DNA from 3 places in the Streptomyces sp. NPDC048111 genome. Region 1 is predicted to be linked to each of the others. Evidence: riboswitches for the same ligand, from Rfam matches in the RefSeq annotation. Region 1 holds a riboswitch; each other region holds the start of a gene.
What was found. Region 1 has a riboswitch for thiamine pyrophosphate ahead of ACGF3I_RS20595 (thiamine ABC transporter substrate binding subunit). Riboswitches for the same ligand answer to the same signal wherever they lie in the genome.
Positions count from the first base shown of each region.

Region 2: linked by a shared signal. The riboswitch ahead of thiC (phosphomethylpyrimidine synthase ThiC) and the one ahead of ACGF3I_RS20595 (thiamine ABC transporter substrate binding subunit) in region 1 are both predicted to bind thiamine pyrophosphate.
Region 3: linked by a shared signal. The riboswitch ahead of thiO (glycine oxidase ThiO) and the one ahead of ACGF3I_RS20595 (thiamine ABC transporter substrate binding subunit) in region 1 are both predicted to bind thiamine pyrophosphate.

Region 1 covers NZ_JBIDBD010000012.1:93,974-99,122, forward strand. Annotated here, with positions in the region: gene ACGF3I_RS20585 (phosphatidate cytidylyltransferase) at 1-507, shown strand, start outside; gene rlmN (23S rRNA (adenine(2503)-C(2))-methyltransferase RlmN) at 678-1,790, shown strand; TPP riboswitch at 1,945-2,063, shown strand; gene ACGF3I_RS20595 (thiamine ABC transporter substrate binding subunit) at 2,146-3,246, shown strand; gene ACGF3I_RS20600 (ABC transporter permease) at 3,324-4,937, shown strand; gene ACGF3I_RS20605 (ABC transporter ATP-binding protein) at 4,937-5,149, shown strand, end outside.
Region 2 covers NZ_JBIDBD010000005.1:171,656-176,804, forward strand. Annotated here, with positions in the region: gene ACGF3I_RS12410 (hypothetical protein) at 1-165, shown strand, start outside; gene thiC (phosphomethylpyrimidine synthase ThiC) at 235-2,010, opposite strand; TPP riboswitch at 2,003-2,137, opposite strand; gene ACGF3I_RS12420 (YibE/F family protein) at 2,209-3,600, shown strand; gene ACGF3I_RS12425 (SsgA family sporulation/cell division regulator) at 3,605-4,039, opposite strand; gene ACGF3I_RS12430 (IclR family transcriptional regulator) at 4,142-4,912, opposite strand.
Region 3 covers NZ_JBIDBD010000009.1:198,554-203,702, forward strand. Annotated here, with positions in the region: gene pknB (Stk1 family PASTA domain-containing Ser/Thr kinase) at 1-552, opposite strand, end outside; gene ACGF3I_RS18145 (thiazole synthase) at 674-1,468, opposite strand; gene thiS (sulfur carrier protein ThiS) at 1,472-1,672, opposite strand; gene thiO (glycine oxidase ThiO) at 1,669-2,850, opposite strand; TPP riboswitch at 2,848-2,960, opposite strand; gene ACGF3I_RS18160 (NAD(P)/FAD-dependent oxidoreductase) at 3,069-4,292, shown strand; gene ACGF3I_RS18165 (Rv2175c family DNA-binding protein) at 4,987-5,149, shown strand, end outside.

The sequences.
Region 1 (5,149 bases):
GAGAACTACCTGCGGGACGTCACCGCCGGCGTCTTCGCCGCGTTCTACGTGCCGTTCCTCGCCACGTTCGTCGCGATGCTGCTCACCGCGGACGACGGCCCCTGGCGGGTGCTCACCTTCCTGCTCCTGACCGTGGTCAGCGACACCGGCGCGTACGCGATCGGCTGGCGCTTCGGCAAGCACAAGCTGGCCCCGCGCATCAGCCCGGGCAAGACCCGCGAGGGCCTGTTCGGCGCGGTGTCGTTCGCGATGGTGGCGGGCGCGCTGTGCATGGAGTTCCTGATCGACGACGGCACCTGGTGGCAGGGCCTGCTGCTGGGCCTCGCGGTCGCCGCGAGCGCCACCCTCGGCGACCTCGGCGAGTCGATGATCAAGCGGGATCTCGGGATCAAGGACATGGGCACCCTGCTGCCCGGGCACGGCGGCATCATGGACCGCCTCGACTCCCTGCTGCCGACCGCCCCGGTGGTGTGGCTGCTGCTCGCCGTCTTCGTCGGCACGGCTTGACCGCACGCCGGTTACCCTGGAAGGGCGCGTCGCTCGCGAGCGACGCGCCCTTTTCGGCCCCGCGACTGCGGGGTGATCCTGTGAGGTCTCCTGGCTTCGGCACCGTATCGTCGCCTGCCCCGCGCCAGCGGGGGATCGCCCGGCCTCGTCGTACTGAGGAGATACCGCTCATGGCACGCCCCGTTCCGGGAGAACTCACCTTCGTCGCCCCTCGCGGAGCCAAGAAGCCGCCGCGCCACCTCGCCGACCTCTCGCCCGCCGAGCGCAAGGAGGCCGTCGCCGCGATCGGCGAGAAGCCGTTCCGTGCCAAGCAGCTCTCCCAGCACTATTTCGCGCGCTACGCCCACGACCCGGCGCAGTGGACCGACATCCCGCTCGCCGCGCGCGGCCGGCTCCAGGAGGAGCTGCTGCCGGACCTGATGTCCGTCGTGCGCCACATCTCCTGCGACGACGACACCACTCGCAAGACGCTGTGGAAGCTGCACGACGGCACGCTCGTCGAGTCCGTCCTGATGCGCTACCCGGACCGGGTCACCATGTGCATCTCCTCGCAGGCCGGCTGCGGCATGAACTGCCCGTTCTGCGCCACCGGCCAGGCGGGCCTCGACCGCAACCTGTCGACTGCCGAGATCGTGCACCAGATCGTCGACGGCATGCGGGCGCTGCGCGACGGCGAGGTGCCGGGCGGCCCGGCGCGGCTGTCCAACATCGTCTTCATGGGCATGGGCGAGCCGCTCGCCAACTACAAGCGCGTCGTCGGCGCGATCCGCCGCCTCACCGACCCCGAGCCCGACGGCCTCGGCCTGTCCCAGCGCGGCATCACCGTCTCCACCGTGGGCCTGGTCCCCGCCATGCACCGCTTCGCCGACGAGGGCTTCAAGTGCCGTCTCGCGGTCAGCCTGCACGCCCCGGACGACGAACTGCGCGACACCCTCGTCCCCGTCAACACCCGCTGGAAGGTCCGCGAGGTCCTCGACGCGGCATGGGAGTACGCCGAGAAGTCCGGGCGCCGCATCTCCATCGAGTACGCCCTGATCCGCGACATCAACGACCAGGCCTGGCGCGGCGACCTGCTCGGCCGGCTCCTCAAGGGCAAGCGGGTGCACGTCAACCTCATCCCGCTGAACCCGACGCCCGGCTCCCAGTGGACCGCCTCGCGCCCCGAGGACGAGAAGGCGTTCGTCGAGGCCATCGCGGCCCACGGCGTGCCGGTCACGGTCCGCGACACCCGCGGCCAGGAGATCGACGGGGCCTGCGGGCAGCTCGCCGCCTCCGAGCGATAGCCGGCGACGCCGGGCCGCGCACCCGGCCGCGACGGGTGGCCGCGACGGGTGGCCGCGGCAGGTGGCCCCGGCCCCGCGCGGCGGCCCCGTCCCGAACGGCGAAACCGTCGGGGCCATGTCAGGGGCCCCGTGTAACCTGGCTGGAAACATCTGCATATTCCGACAGGGGAGCGCCACAGCGCTGAGAGTGCGGTGCCCGCAAGGGACACGGACCGCAGACCCTCTGAACCTTGCCCCGGTCATGCGGGGTAGGAAGTTCGGCGATTACTCAAGCTGTTGCGCCCTGCCCGCACGGTCTCGAACCGTGCGGGCAGGGCCGCGTCTCTTCCTGGTCATCTCCAGGAGGAATGAAGAAATGCGCAGTACCAAGAGGCTCGCGGCCGGCGCGCTCGCCGCCGCCCTCGGCGTCACCACCCTCGCGGCGTGCGGCGGCTCGGACGGCAAGAAGACCTCCAACGCCGGCGACGGCTCCGGCAGCAAGACCGTGACGCTGGTCAGCCACGACTCGTTCAACGCCTCCGACCCGGTGCTCAAGGCGTTCACCGCCGAGACCGGCTACACCGTCAAGGTCCTCAAGAGCGGGGACGCCGGCGCCGCCCTCAACCAGGAGATCCTCACCAAGGGCTCCCCGCGCGGCGACGTCTTCTTCGGCGTCGACAACACGCTGCTCTCGCGCGCCCTGGACCACGGGATCTTCACGCCGTACGAGGCCAAGGGCCTGGACCGGGTGCCCGCCGCGGACCAGCTCGACCGGGCCAAGCACCGCGTCACGCCCGTCGACACCGGCGACATCTGCGTCAACTACGACAAGAAGTACTTCGCGGACAAGAAGCTCAGCCCCCCGCAGTCCTTCGCCGACCTGATCAAGCCCGAGTACAAGGACCTGCTCGTCACGGAGAACGTGGCCACCTCCTCGCCCGGCCTCGGCTTCCTGCTCGGCTCCATCGCCCAGTACGGCGACGACGGCTGGCAGGACTACTGGAAGAAGCTGAAGGCCAACGGTCTCAAGGTCGTCGACGGCTGGGAGCAGGCCTACAACACCGACTTCTCCGGCTCGGCCGGCGGCAGGAAGGCCAAGGGCGACCGCCCGCTGGTCGTCTCCTACGCCTCCAGCCCGCCCGCCGAGGTCATCTACGCCGACCCCAAGCCGGCCGAGGCCCCCACCGGCGTCGCCACCGGCACGTGCTTCCGCCAGACCGAGTTCGCGGGCCTGCTCGACGGCGCGAAGAACGAGGCCGGCGGCAAGGCGCTCCTCGACTTCCTGATCTCCAAGAAGTTCCAGGAGGACATGCCGCTCCAGATGTTCGTCGACCCGGTCGCCAAGGACGCGGCGGTGCCCGCCGAGTTCACCAAGTTCGGCGCCAAGGTCACCGAATCGTCGACCGTGGCCCCCGACACGATCGCCAAGAACCGCGACCAGTGGGTCAAGACGTGGTCCTCGCTCGTCCTGAAGTAGAGCGCCCCGCACAGGAGGAGCGGGCGGGCGGCGGACGGCGCCGCGCGCCGCGGGCGACCGCGGTGCGGCTCGGCCTGATGGCCCTGCCGCTCGCCTTCTTCGCCGTGTTCTTCGCCTGGCCCGTGGCCGCCATCGTCGGCCGCGGGCTGAAGGCGGACGGCGCCTGGCAGTTCGGCCGCGTCGGCGAGGTGCTCACCGACCCGGACATCGGGCACGTCCTGTGGTTCACCACCTGGCAGGCGCTCGCCTCCACGGGGCTCACCCTGGCCCTCGCGCTGCCCGGCGCCTATGTCTTCGCCCGCCTGGACTTTCCCGGCAAGCAGCTCCTGCGGGCCGTGGTCACCGTGCCGTTCGTGCTGCCGACCGTTGTCGTCGGCACCGCCTTCCTCGCGCTGCTCGGCCGCGGCGGACTGCTCGACCAGCTGTGGGGCGTACGCCTGGACACCACGGTGTGGGCGATCCTGCTCGCGCACGTCTTCTTCAACTACGCCGTGGTGGTGCGCACCGTCGGCGGCCTGTGGTCCCAGCTCGACCCGCGCCAGGAGGAGGCCGCCCGCGTCCTCGGCGCCTCCCGCCTCGCCGCCTGGCGCCGGGTGACGCTGCCCGCGCTCGGCCCCGCGGTCGCCGCCGCCGCCCTCATGGTCTTCCTCTTCACCTTCACCTCCTTCGGCGTCGTCCAGATCCTCGGCGGCCCCGCGTTCTCCACCCTGGAGGTCGAGGTCTACCGCCAGACCGCCGAACTCCTCGACCTGCCGACCGCCGCCGTCCTGACGATGGTGCAGTTCGCCGCGGTCGGCGCGATCCTCGCCGTGCACGCCCGGACGGTGCGCCGCCGCGAGAGCGCCCTCAAGCTCGTCGACCCGGCGCACACCGCGCACCGCCCGCGCACCGCGGCGCAGCGCACCCTGCTCGGCTCGGTCCTCGCCGTCGTCGCGGTGCTGATCCTGCTGCCCCTCGGCGTCCTGGTCCAGCGCTCCCTCGACACCCCCGACGGCTACGGGCTCGGCTACTACCGCGCCCTCCAGGACGCCGGGGACAACGGCAGCTTCCTGGTGCCGCCCATCGAGGCCATCGGCAACTCCCTCCAGTACGCCCTCGCCGCCACCGCCATCGCGCTCCTGGTCGGCGGCCTCGCCGCGGCGGCCCTCGCCCGGCGCGGCAGCGGCCGGCTCATGCGCGGCTTCGACGCCCTGCTGATGCTGCCGCTCGGCGTCTCCGCCGTCACCGTCGGCTTCGGCTTCCTGATCACCCTGGACGAGCCGCCGCTCGACCTCAGGACCTCCTGGATCCTGGTGCCGCTGGCCCAGGCCCTGGTCGGCACGCCCTTCGTCGTACGGATCATGCTGCCGGTGCTGCGCGCGGTGGACGGACGGCTGCGCGAAGCGGCGGCCGTGCTCGGTGCCTCCCCGTGGCGGGCCTGGCGCGAGGTCGACCTGCCGCTGGTGCGGCGGGCCCTGCTGGTCGCGGCCGGCTTCGCGTTCGCCGTCTCGCTCGGCGAATTCGGCGCGACCGTCTTCATCGCCCGGCCCGACCGCCCGACGCTGCCCGTCGCGGTGGCCCGCCTGCTCGGCCGGGCCGGCGACCTCAACTACGGCCAGGCGATGGCCCTCAGCACGATTTTGATGGTGGTGTGCGCGGTGTCCCTGCTCGTCCTGGAACGCCTGCGCACCGACCGGAGCGGGGAGTTCTGATGCTGCGACTCGACGGAGCGACCGTACGGTTCGCCCGGCGCACCGCGCTCGACGCGGTCGACCTGGAGGTCGCCGACCACGAGACGGTGTGCGTGCTCGGCCCCAGCGGCAGCGGCAAGTCCACCCTGCTGCGGGCCGTCGCCGGGCTCCAACCCCTGGACGGCGGACGGGTGTTGCTGGACGGAGCCGACCAGAGCGGCGTGCCCGTGCAC
Region 2 (5,149 bases), on a different contig from region 1:
GCCCCCGCGCAGCGCCGTCCCCTGGGCCGCATACCCACCCTCGGATACGACCGCCCGGGCTTCGACAGCCCTGACGAGGGCGCCTCCCCCAGCCGCCACGCGGGCTTCACCAGCCCGGACTTCACGAGCCCCGACTTCGGCGGCCCCGAGCACCAGCCGGACTGAACCGGGGGCCCGGCCGGCACCGACCCCGGGAGCCGGCCGCTCCCGGGGCAGCGCGAAGGCCGCACGGACTCAGTCGGCGATCGGCAGATAGACCCGGTTGCCCGCGTCCGCGAACTCCTTGGACTTCTCCGCCATTCCGGCCGCGATCTCGTCGGACCCCAGGTCGCCGCCGTGCTCGCGGCGGATGTCCTGGGAGATCTTCATCGAGCAGAACTTCGGACCGCACATCGAGCAGAAGTGCGCGGTCTTGGCCGGCTCCGCGGGCAGCGTCTCGTCGTGGAACTCCCGGGCGGTGACCGGGTCGAGGGCCAGGTTGAACTGGTCCTCCCAGCGGAACTCGAACCGGGCGTCCGAGAGCGCGTCGTCCCACTCCTGCGCGCCCGGGTGCCCCTTGGCCAGGTCCGCCGCGTGCGCGGCGATCTTGTACGTGATGACGCCGGTCTTCACGTCGTCACGGTTGGGCAGGCCGAGGTGCTCCTTGGGCGTGACGTAGCAGAGCATCGCGGTGCCCCACCAGGCGATCATCGCCGCGCCGATGCCGGAGGTGATGTGGTCGTAGGCGGGCGCCACATCGGTGGTCAGCGGCCCCAGGGTGTAGAACGGGGCCTCTTCGCAGATCTCCTGCTGGAGGTCGATGTTCTCCTTGATCTTGTGCATCGGGACGTGTCCCGGGCCCTCGATCATCGTCTGTACGTTGTGACGCTTGGCGATCGTGTTGAGTTCCCCGAGCGTGCGGAGCTCCGCGAACTGCGCCTCGTCATTGGCGTCCGCGATGGAGCCGGGGCGCAGACCGTCGCCGAGCGAGTACGTCACGTCGTACGCCGCGAGGATGTCGCAGAGTTCCTCGAAGTTCTCGTACAGGAACGATTCCTTGTGGTGCGCCAGGCACCAGGCCGCCATGATCGAGCCGCCGCGCGAGACGATGCCGGTCTTGCGGCGGGCGGTCAGCGGCACGTAGCGCAGCAGCACGCCGGCGTGGACCGTCATGTAGTCGACGCCCTGCTCGGCCTGCTCGATGACGGTGTCCTTGTAGATCTCCCAGGTCAGGTCCTCGGCACGGCCGTCGACCTTCTCCAGGGCCTGGTACAGCGGCACCGTGCCGATCGGGACGGGGGAGTTGCGCAGCACCCACTCGCGCGTGGTGTGGATGTTGCGGCCGGTGGAGAGGTCCATGACGGTGTCCGCGCCCCACTGCGTGGCCCACGTCATCTTGTCGACCTCCTCCTCGATGGAGGAAGTGACCGCCGAGTTGCCGATGTTGGCGTTGACCTTCACCAGGAACCGCTTGCCGATGATCATCGGTTCGATCTCGGGGTGGTTGATGTTGGCGGGCAGCACCGCGCGGCCCGCCGCGATCTCCTCCCGGACGACCTCGGGGGAGACGTTCTCGCGGATCGCGACGTACTCCATCTCCGGGGTGATCTCGCCGCGCCGGGCGTAGGCGAGCTGGGTCACCGCCTGGCCGCCCCGGCCCCGGCGGGGCTGGCGCGGGCGGCCGGGGAAGACCGCGTCGAGGTTCTTGAGGCCGCCGCGCGGCGAGGTGTGCTTGATGCCGTCGTCCTCGGGCCGGACCGGGCGCCCGGCGTACTCCTCGGTGTCGCCGCGCCCGATGATCCAGTTCTCCCGGAGCGGGGCGAGCCCGCGGCGGACGTCGGTCTCGACGGTCGGATCGGTGTACGGGCCCGAGGTGTCGTACAGCGTGACGGCCTTGCCGTTGGTGAGGTGCACCTGGCGCACCGGCACCTTGAGGTCGGGGCGCGAACCCTCCACGTACCCCTTGTGCCAGCCGATGGACTTCCCGCTCTCCGTGCTGGAGGCAGGCGTGCGTGCGTCCTGAATGGTCATGAGACCTACTCCCTACGCCGGCATTACCCGGTAACAGGTTCGGCGGTCGGCGCAGCCGTTTCCGTACGGTTCGTACGGTGTTCAGCGCCCTCTCAGCCCGGTGCTCCGAGCTCCCGCGTGTGCAAAGGTGTCACCACGCTAGCGTCCTCACTGGCGCGCTGAACAGAGGGCCCCCGGTGTTCTTGCGATGATCGGTCGGTGACCTCACCAGAACCGCGCCCTGCGCACCAGCACGGCGGACACGGCCACGGACACGGCCACTCGCACGCCCACGGGCCCGCCGCCCCGGTGTCCAAGCACCTGCGGAAGGTCATCGCCGCGGTGCTGATCCCCTTCTCCGCAGCGGTCCTTGTGGGGCTCGTGGTGCTCTGGCCGGGCGGCGCGCCGCCGCACCAGCGCACCGGCGTCGGCTTCGACCGCCAGACCCAGCAGGCCGAGGTCACCGCCGTGGACAAGGTCGACTGCGCGTCGGTCCATGCCGCGCAGACCCCGTCCAACGGCGACACCTCCACCGCCGAGAGCCGGCGCGACCGGGACGCCGCCCCGCGCAGGATCTGCGAGAAGGCCACGGTCAAGGTGACGTCGGGCCCCGAGGAGGGGCGCACCTTCACCGAGATCGTCCAGCCGGACGCGCCGCGCCAACTCCACACGGGCCAGGGCGTGATCGTCTCCTACGCCCCCGACGCACCCCGGGACCTGCAGTACTCGGTGTCCGATGTGAACCGGCGGTTCCCGATGGCGCTGCTCGCCGGGATCTTCGCGCTCGCGGTGGTGGTCGTCGGGCGGCTGCGCGGGGTGATGGCCCTGGTCGCGCTCGTGATCTCGTTCGCCGTGCTGACCCTGTTCATCCTTCCGGCGGTGTTGCAGGGCTCCAACCCGCTGCTGGTAGCGGTGGTCGGGGCGAGCGCCATCATGCTGATCGCGCTCTACCTGTGCCACGGCCTGTCCGCGCGCACCTCCGTCGCGGTGCTCGGCACGCTCGTCTCGCTGATGCTGATCGGGCTGCTCGGCTCGCTGTTCATCGGCTGGGCCTCCCTCACCGGCAACACCGACGACAACACCGGCCTGATCCACGGCCTCTACCCGAACATCGACATGTCCGGCCTTTTGCTGGCCGGCGTCATCATCGGCTCCCTGGGCGTACTGGACGACGTGACGGTCACCCAGACGTCGGCGGTCTGGGAGCTGCACGAGGCGAACCCCACGATGGGCCCGCGCGGCTTGTACCGGGCAGGTATCCGGATCGGCCGCGACCACATCGCGTCCGTGGTGAACACCCTGGTGCTCGCCTACGCGGGCGCCGCGCTGCCCCTGCTGCTGCTGTTCTCGATCGCGCAGAGCAGCGTGGGCACCGTGGCCAACAGCGAGCTGGTCGCCGAGGAGATCGTGCGGACACTGGTCGGCTCGATCGGCCTGGTGGCCTCGGTACCGCTGACCACGGCGCTGGCGGCCCTGGTGGTCTCCGCCGACCGGCCCGCCGGCCGTACCGGCGCCCGCCCGGCGGGCCGACCCGGCGCCCCGTCCGCGGACCGCCCGGTTCCGCGTCCGGCGGGTGCGCGCTCCGGTGGCGGTCACCGACGCCGCAAGTAGCGGCTCAGCCGGCGTTCTCCTCGGCCAGGATGCGGCCGAGCGCGTCCTCCAGGTGCTCGTCGAAGTCGCCCAGCGTCCACTCCTGCCCGAGCGGGACGAGCTTGTCGGTGCGGTCGAGGAACGCCACCAGGGGCGCGGCGCCGGCCCGGAACAGGGCGGCGTCGGCGCCGACGCGGAGCCTGATGTGCACATCGCTCAGCAGGTCGGGTTCGGCGGGCTCGATCCGCACGTCGCCGTCCCCGATCGGCTTGTTGAGCCCGTCGAGGAGCAGTTCACGCCCGAAGGCCCAGGTGACCGGCGCGTCGCCGGGGAGGTGGAAGGTCATGCGCACCGCGTAGGGATCCGTGGCCTCGTATGCCAGCTCCACCGGGATCCGGAAGGAGAGCTCCTCGGACACGAGGAAACTCATCATCACTTCTGCCTGAACCGAATCACGCATCGCACGTACCCCGCTCTAGCCGGAACTGGCCAGGAATCATCCCCCATGGCCCTCTTGACGCCATCGTGGTGGAACGGCTAGCAGATCACAAGGAGTGATATTTCAGATACTGATAGAGAAGGCCAGGGAGCCGAGCAGACCGCCCATTTCCGCCCGCAGTCGCTCAATGGCCGGAATCAGTCGTTCTTGCTGGTGAAGGGGTACGGAAATGGCCAGCGCGGCAGGGTCGGAACCGGCCTCGACGGGGATCGCGGCACAGACGGAACCGAGGACGTATTCCTGTCGTTCGACCGCGAGTCGGCTACGTTCCGTAGCCGCGAGCCGCTCCACGAGGGCTCGGCGGTCCCGCACGGTGTACGGCGTGATGGCTGCGACCGGGTGCCGGTCCAGATGATCCTCGCGGGAGCGCTCGTCGAGCTGGCTGAGCAGGCACTGGCCGATCGCGTGGGCGTGCCCGGTCTCGCGGAAGTCGGCCCACTCCTCGACGGCGGGCGCCGCAGGGGTCTCGGCGAGGCCGGCGACCTCGATCTCCCCCTCGCGATAAACAGCGAAGTAGACGGGCACCCCGAGGGAGTCCCGCCAGCGCGCCAGCGATTCATTGATCTTGCTGCGACGATTCTGCAGCACTCCGCCCCGAGCCAGCCGCTCGACCGCCGGGCCGAACAGGAACACCCCGTGCTCGCGCCGCAGATAGCCCTCATGCGTCAGGGTGCGCAGCAGGTGGTACGCGGTCGGCAGCGGCAGCCCCGCCTCTCTCGCCAGCTGTTTGGCGGGGGCGCCGTCCAGGTGGGAGCCGACCGCCTCCAGGAGGCGCAGGGCCCGCTGGACCGAGCCGATCAGGGTAGGGACGGCGGCGTTCGGAGCCGTGGCCACAGGTCACCCCCAGGCGTGCTGACGGGCGACGCGCCCACCCGCGGGGGCCGCCCCCGCGCGCCCGCCGTGACCCCGGGGCCGGGCCACGAGCCGGCCGGACCAGTGGTGAGGGGCCGTCAGACCCGTGCTTCCCAGGGGCGGCAGAGACTGGCCACTCTAATGGCGGTCCTGCCGGGCCAAGGGGGTCCGATCGGGTCCGTTCCCCCGGCCGGGCTAATGCCCCGGCCTCCCGGACGC
Region 3 (5,149 bases), on a different contig from region 1:
GGCGAGGTAGGAGACCGTGCCGAGGACCGATCCCGTGGTGCTCGTCACCGCGTCCACGGCCCGGACCAGGCCGAAGTCGGCGACCTTGACCCGGCCGTCGTCGCCGATCAGGACGTTCTCCGGCTTCATGTCCCGGTGCACGAACCCGGCCCGGTGCGCCGCGCCGAGGGCGGCGAGCACCGGCTCCAGGATGTCCAGGGCCGCGCGCGGCTGGAGCGCGCCGCGCTCGCGCAGCACGTCGCGCAGGGTGCAGCCGGCGATGTACTCCATCGCGAGGTACACGTACTGGTCCTGCGCCCCCTGGTCGAAGACGCCGACCACATTGGGGTGCGCGAGCCGGGCGACCGACTTGGCCTCGCGGATGAAGCGCTCCACGAAGGTGGCGTCGGCGGCGAGGCCCGGATGCATCACCTTGAGGGCGAGCACGCGGTCGAGACGGGTGTCGACGGCCCGGTAGACCGTGGCCATACCGCCGACGGCGATGCGCGCGTCGACGCGGTAGCGGCCGTCGAGCACCTGCCCGACCAGGGGGTCATGAAGGGTCGTATCCACGGGGAGAGTTTACGAGCGCCCCGCGACGCCCTTCACGCCGCGTGCGCCCCTGGGCCCGTACTGAAGCCGAGCTGTGACGAGGACGCCCGCGCGGCCCCGCCCGCACGGCGGCCCGCCGGTGCTAGAAGGCGGGCCGTTCGGGGTCGAGCGCGGCCCGGCCCTCCATGGCCGAGGACGCCCGCGCGAAGTGGCGGCGCGGGATGCGGCCCGCGCGGTGGGCGAGCCGGCCCGCCTCCACCGCGTGCCGCATCGCCTCCGCCATCAGCGTCGGCTCCTGGGCCCGGGTGACCGCGGAGGCGAGCATCACCGCGGCGCAGCCGAGCTCCATCGCGAGCGCGGCGTCCGACGCCGTGCCCGCGCCCGCGTCGAGGATGACCGGCACGTTCGCCCGGTCGACGATCAGCTCGAAGTTGTGCGGATTGCGTATCCCGAGGCCCGAGCCGATGGGGGAGCCGAGCGGCATGATCGCCGCGCAGCCGACGTCCTCCAGCTTCCGCGCGAGGACCGGGTCGTCGTTGGTGTACGGGAGCACCGTGAAACCGTCGTCGACCAGCACTTCGGCGGCGTCCAGGAGCTCTATCGGGTCGGGCAGCAGGGTGCGCTCGTCGGCCACCACCTCCAGCTTCACCCAGTGCGTGCCCAGCGCCTCGCGGGCGAGCCGGGCCGTCAGCACGGCCTCGCCCGCGGTGAAGCAGCCGGCGGTGTTGGGCAGCACCCGGATGCCGAGCCGGGCGAGCACCGAGAGGACCGAGCCCTGCACGGTCGGATCGAGGCGGCGCATCGCGACGGTGGTGAGCTCGGTGCCGGAGACCACCAGGGCCCGCTCCAGGGTGTCGAGGCTCGGTGCCCCGCCGGTGCCCATGATCAGACGGGAGCCGAAGGTGGTGTCGGCGATGGTCAGCAGGTCGTCGGCCACGGCTCAGCCCCCCTGCACGGCGGTGAGGACCTCGACGCGGTCGCCCTCGCCCAGCGTGGTCGTCGGCCAAGCGCCGCGCGGCACGACCGTCTCGTTGACGGCGGCGGCGATGCCGGAGCGCGCGGGGGTGAGGGCGGCGACGAGGGCGTCGAGGGTGGTCCCGGAGGCGAGCGCGCGGGGCTCGCCGTTGACGGAGATGGTCATGCGGTCGTCAGCTCCCGAGGTGCGGAGGTGAAGCGGCGGGGGGTGAACGGGCGGGCCTCGTCGGGCAGTTCGCCGGTGGTCAGGACGTGCGCCATGACGTCGCCGGTCACGGCGGTCAGCAGCACGCCGTTGCGGTGGTGCCCGGTGGCGAGCAGCAGGCCCGGCAGCGCGGTCGGGCCGAGCAGGGGCGCGTTGTCGGGGGAGGCCGGGCGCAGGCCGGCCCGGGTCTCGGTGAGCGGGAGCTCGGTGATGCCGGGCACCAACTCATGGGCGTCGCGCAGGAGTTGGTAGACCCCGCCGGCGGTGACCGTGGTGTCCCACCCCAGCTCCTCACTGGTGGCGCCGACGACGAGTTCACCGTTCTCGCGCGGTACGAGATAGACGTCGCTGCCCCGCACCACCGCCCGCACGGTCCGGGACAGGAAGGGCGCGTACGCGGGCGGCACCGTGAGCCGCAGCACCTGGCCCTTCACGGGGCGCACCGGCGGGAGCAGCTCCTGCGGCACACCATCGAGCCGGGCGCTGAGGCTGCCCGCGGCGAGCACGACCCGGTCGGCGGTGAGCGCGGTGCCGTCCGCGAGGACGACTCCCGTCGCCCGTTCCCGTACGACCGTGAGCCGCTCGGCCCAGCCGTGCGCGAAGCGCACCCCGGCCGCGGCGCAGGCGGCGACCAGGGCCCGGGCCAGGCGCCGGGGATCGACCTGGTGGTCCCCGTCCACCCGCAGCCCGCCGCGCACGCCCGGCGCGAGCATCGGCTCCAGGCGGCGGCAGTCGCGGCCCGGGAGCCACTCGGACTCCAGGCCGCAGCGGACCTGGAGCGCGTGCAGGTCCCGCAGATGGGCGCGGTCGTCGGAGTCGAGCGCCACGGCCAGGGTGCCGCAGGCGCGGTAGCCGGTGTCCAGACCGGTGACCTCGCTCAGCTCGGCGGCGAAGGCCGGGTAGCGGCGGGCGGATTCGACGTTGAGGGCCAGCAGCGTCTGCTCGCCGTAGTGCAGTTCGGTGACGGCGGCCAGCATCCCGGCCGCGACCTGCGCGGCCCCGCCGCCCGGCTCCGGGTCGACCAGCACGACCCCGAGGCCGTGCTGTGCGGCCCGCCACGCGGTGACGAGCCCGATGATCCCGCCGCCGACCACAAGGACGTCGGACCCGTTCCCGGACCCGTGGTGTGAAGAACGCATGGGCGTCCAGCCCCTCCCTTCGCCGGCATGACCCGGATCAGGTTCGTACGGTCGGAGGCCGCCCAGCCTCCCTCTCAGCCCGGTGCGTCCGGGCTCCCGCGAGTGCTTTACGCCTGCCACCATAGCCCGAGCCCCCGGGGCGCAGTAAGGGACCGTCCGCGCGCCCGGGGCACCCGGGCCCCCTACCTGACGCATAGTCAGCTGCTTATGGTGATCGGGTGAGCGAACAGCAGACGCAATCCGAAGCGCGGCACGTGGTGGTCGTCGGCGCGGGCATGGCCGGGGTGCAGACCGCGGTGGCCCTGCGCGAACAGGGCTTCACCGGAGCCATCACCCTCATCGGCGCCGAACCCCACCAGCCCTACGACCGGCCCCCGCTGTCCAAGGCCGTCCTCCTCGGCAAGGCCGAGGGCTCGGCCTTCGAAGTGGACTTCGACGCGCTCGGCGTGGACCTGCGCCTGGGCCTCGAAGTCACCGCGGTGCGGGCCGCCGAGCGCCGGGTGGTGACCGGGGCGGGCGAGATCGGCTACGACACCCTGGTCATCGCCACCGGCGCCGAACCGCTCACGCTGCCCGGCAGCGGGGGAGTGCCGGGGGTGCACCTCCTGCGCACCCTGGACGACGCGCGGCGCCTGCGCCCGGTCCTCGACCAGCGGCACCGGATCGTGGTGGTGGGCGCCGGGTGGATCGGCGCGGAGTTCGCCACGGCCGCGCGCGACGCGGGCTGCGAGGTCACCGTCGTGGAGGCCGCCGCCCGGCCCCTCGCCGGGGTGCTGCCCGCCGAGGTCGCGGCCCCCATGGCCACCTGGTACGCCGAGTCCGGTGCGGAACTGATCACCGGCGCCCGGGTCCGGGCCGTGGAGCCGGGCCAGGTGCTGCTCGCCGACGGCCGCCGGCTGCCCGCCGACGCGGTGATCATCGGCATCGGCGCGCGGCCGGCCACCGGCTGGCTGGCCGGCTCCGGCATCGCCCTCGGCCCCGAGGGCGCGATCACCGCGGACGCCCGGCTGCGCACCTCGCTGCCCGGCGTGTACGCGGTCGGTGACTGCGTCTCGTTCCCCTCGGCCCGCTTCGGCGAGCGCCTGCTGGTCCACCACTGGGACAACGCCCTCCAGGGCCCGCGCACGGTCGCGGCGGACATCGTCGGGGAGCAGCCCACCGACTACGACCCGGTCCCGTACTTCTGGTCCGAGCAGTTCGGCCGCTTCGTGCAGTACGCGGGCCACCACGCCGACACCGACGAGCTGATCCACCGCGGCGACCCGTCGGCGACCCCCTGGTCGGTGTGCTGGCTCCGCGACGGCGCCCTCGTGGCGGTCCTGACGGTGGGCCGCCCCCGCGACCTGGCCCAGGCCCGCAAACTGATCGAATCCGCGACCCCCCTGGACCCGGCGAAGGTGGCGGACCCCACGATCCCGCTGAAGTCGGCTTCGCTGGGGTAGCCCCTGGGCGGGGGGCGGGTTGTGCGGGGGCTTTCCGTGCGGGGCGCAGGCAGAGCCCGCCCCCCGGGGCCCTGCCCCGCGCCCCTCGCCCCCGCCTTCGTGTGCGGGCCGTGCTCGCTTCTCGCGCAGTTCCCCGCGCCCCTGGCGGGATCGGTGCTGGCCCGCATGCCGTATCTGGCCTGCCTTGCGCAGTTCCTCGCGCCCCTGGCGGGGTTGGGCGGGCCCTGGGTTTGCGCAGTTCCCCGCGCCCCTCAACCCCGTCTTCGTGTGCGGGCCGTGGTCGCTTCTCGCGCAGTTCCCCGCGCCCCTGGCGGGATCGGTGCCGGACCGCGCCGGGCGTGCGGGTTTGCCGCGGAGGGGCGCCAGGTGGGGTGCGGGGTGCCCTACAGGGGCGCGGGGAACTGCGCGACCAGCCCCGCACGGTCCGCAGCCGAAGCCAGCCCCTCCGGCGCTTGAGGAGCGGGGGCCCGGGGGCAGCGCCCCCGAGGGGGGAGCAGGGGGGCAAAGCCCCAGCGGGCCCGGGGGTGGGTCCGAGCGGGGCCGGGGTCGAGCCTCAGCGGGGTCGGGGCGGAACCCAGCGGGGCCGGGGGCGAGCCTAAGCGGGGCCGGGGCGGAGCCCAGGGGGCCGGGGGTGGAGGCCCCCCGAGGGGGTGCCCCGGTACCGGGTGCCCCCGGGAGGTGGCACGCTTGGAGCGTGACCGAGATTGACGCAAAGATCGATGCCCTCGTCCCCGCCTGGCTCCACCTCCCCGACATCGCGGAGATGCTGGACGTGGAGGTGACCCGGGTACGGCAGCTGGTCAAGGAGGGCCAGCTCATCGCCGTACGCCGCGGAGAGAACAGGGCACTGCAGGTGC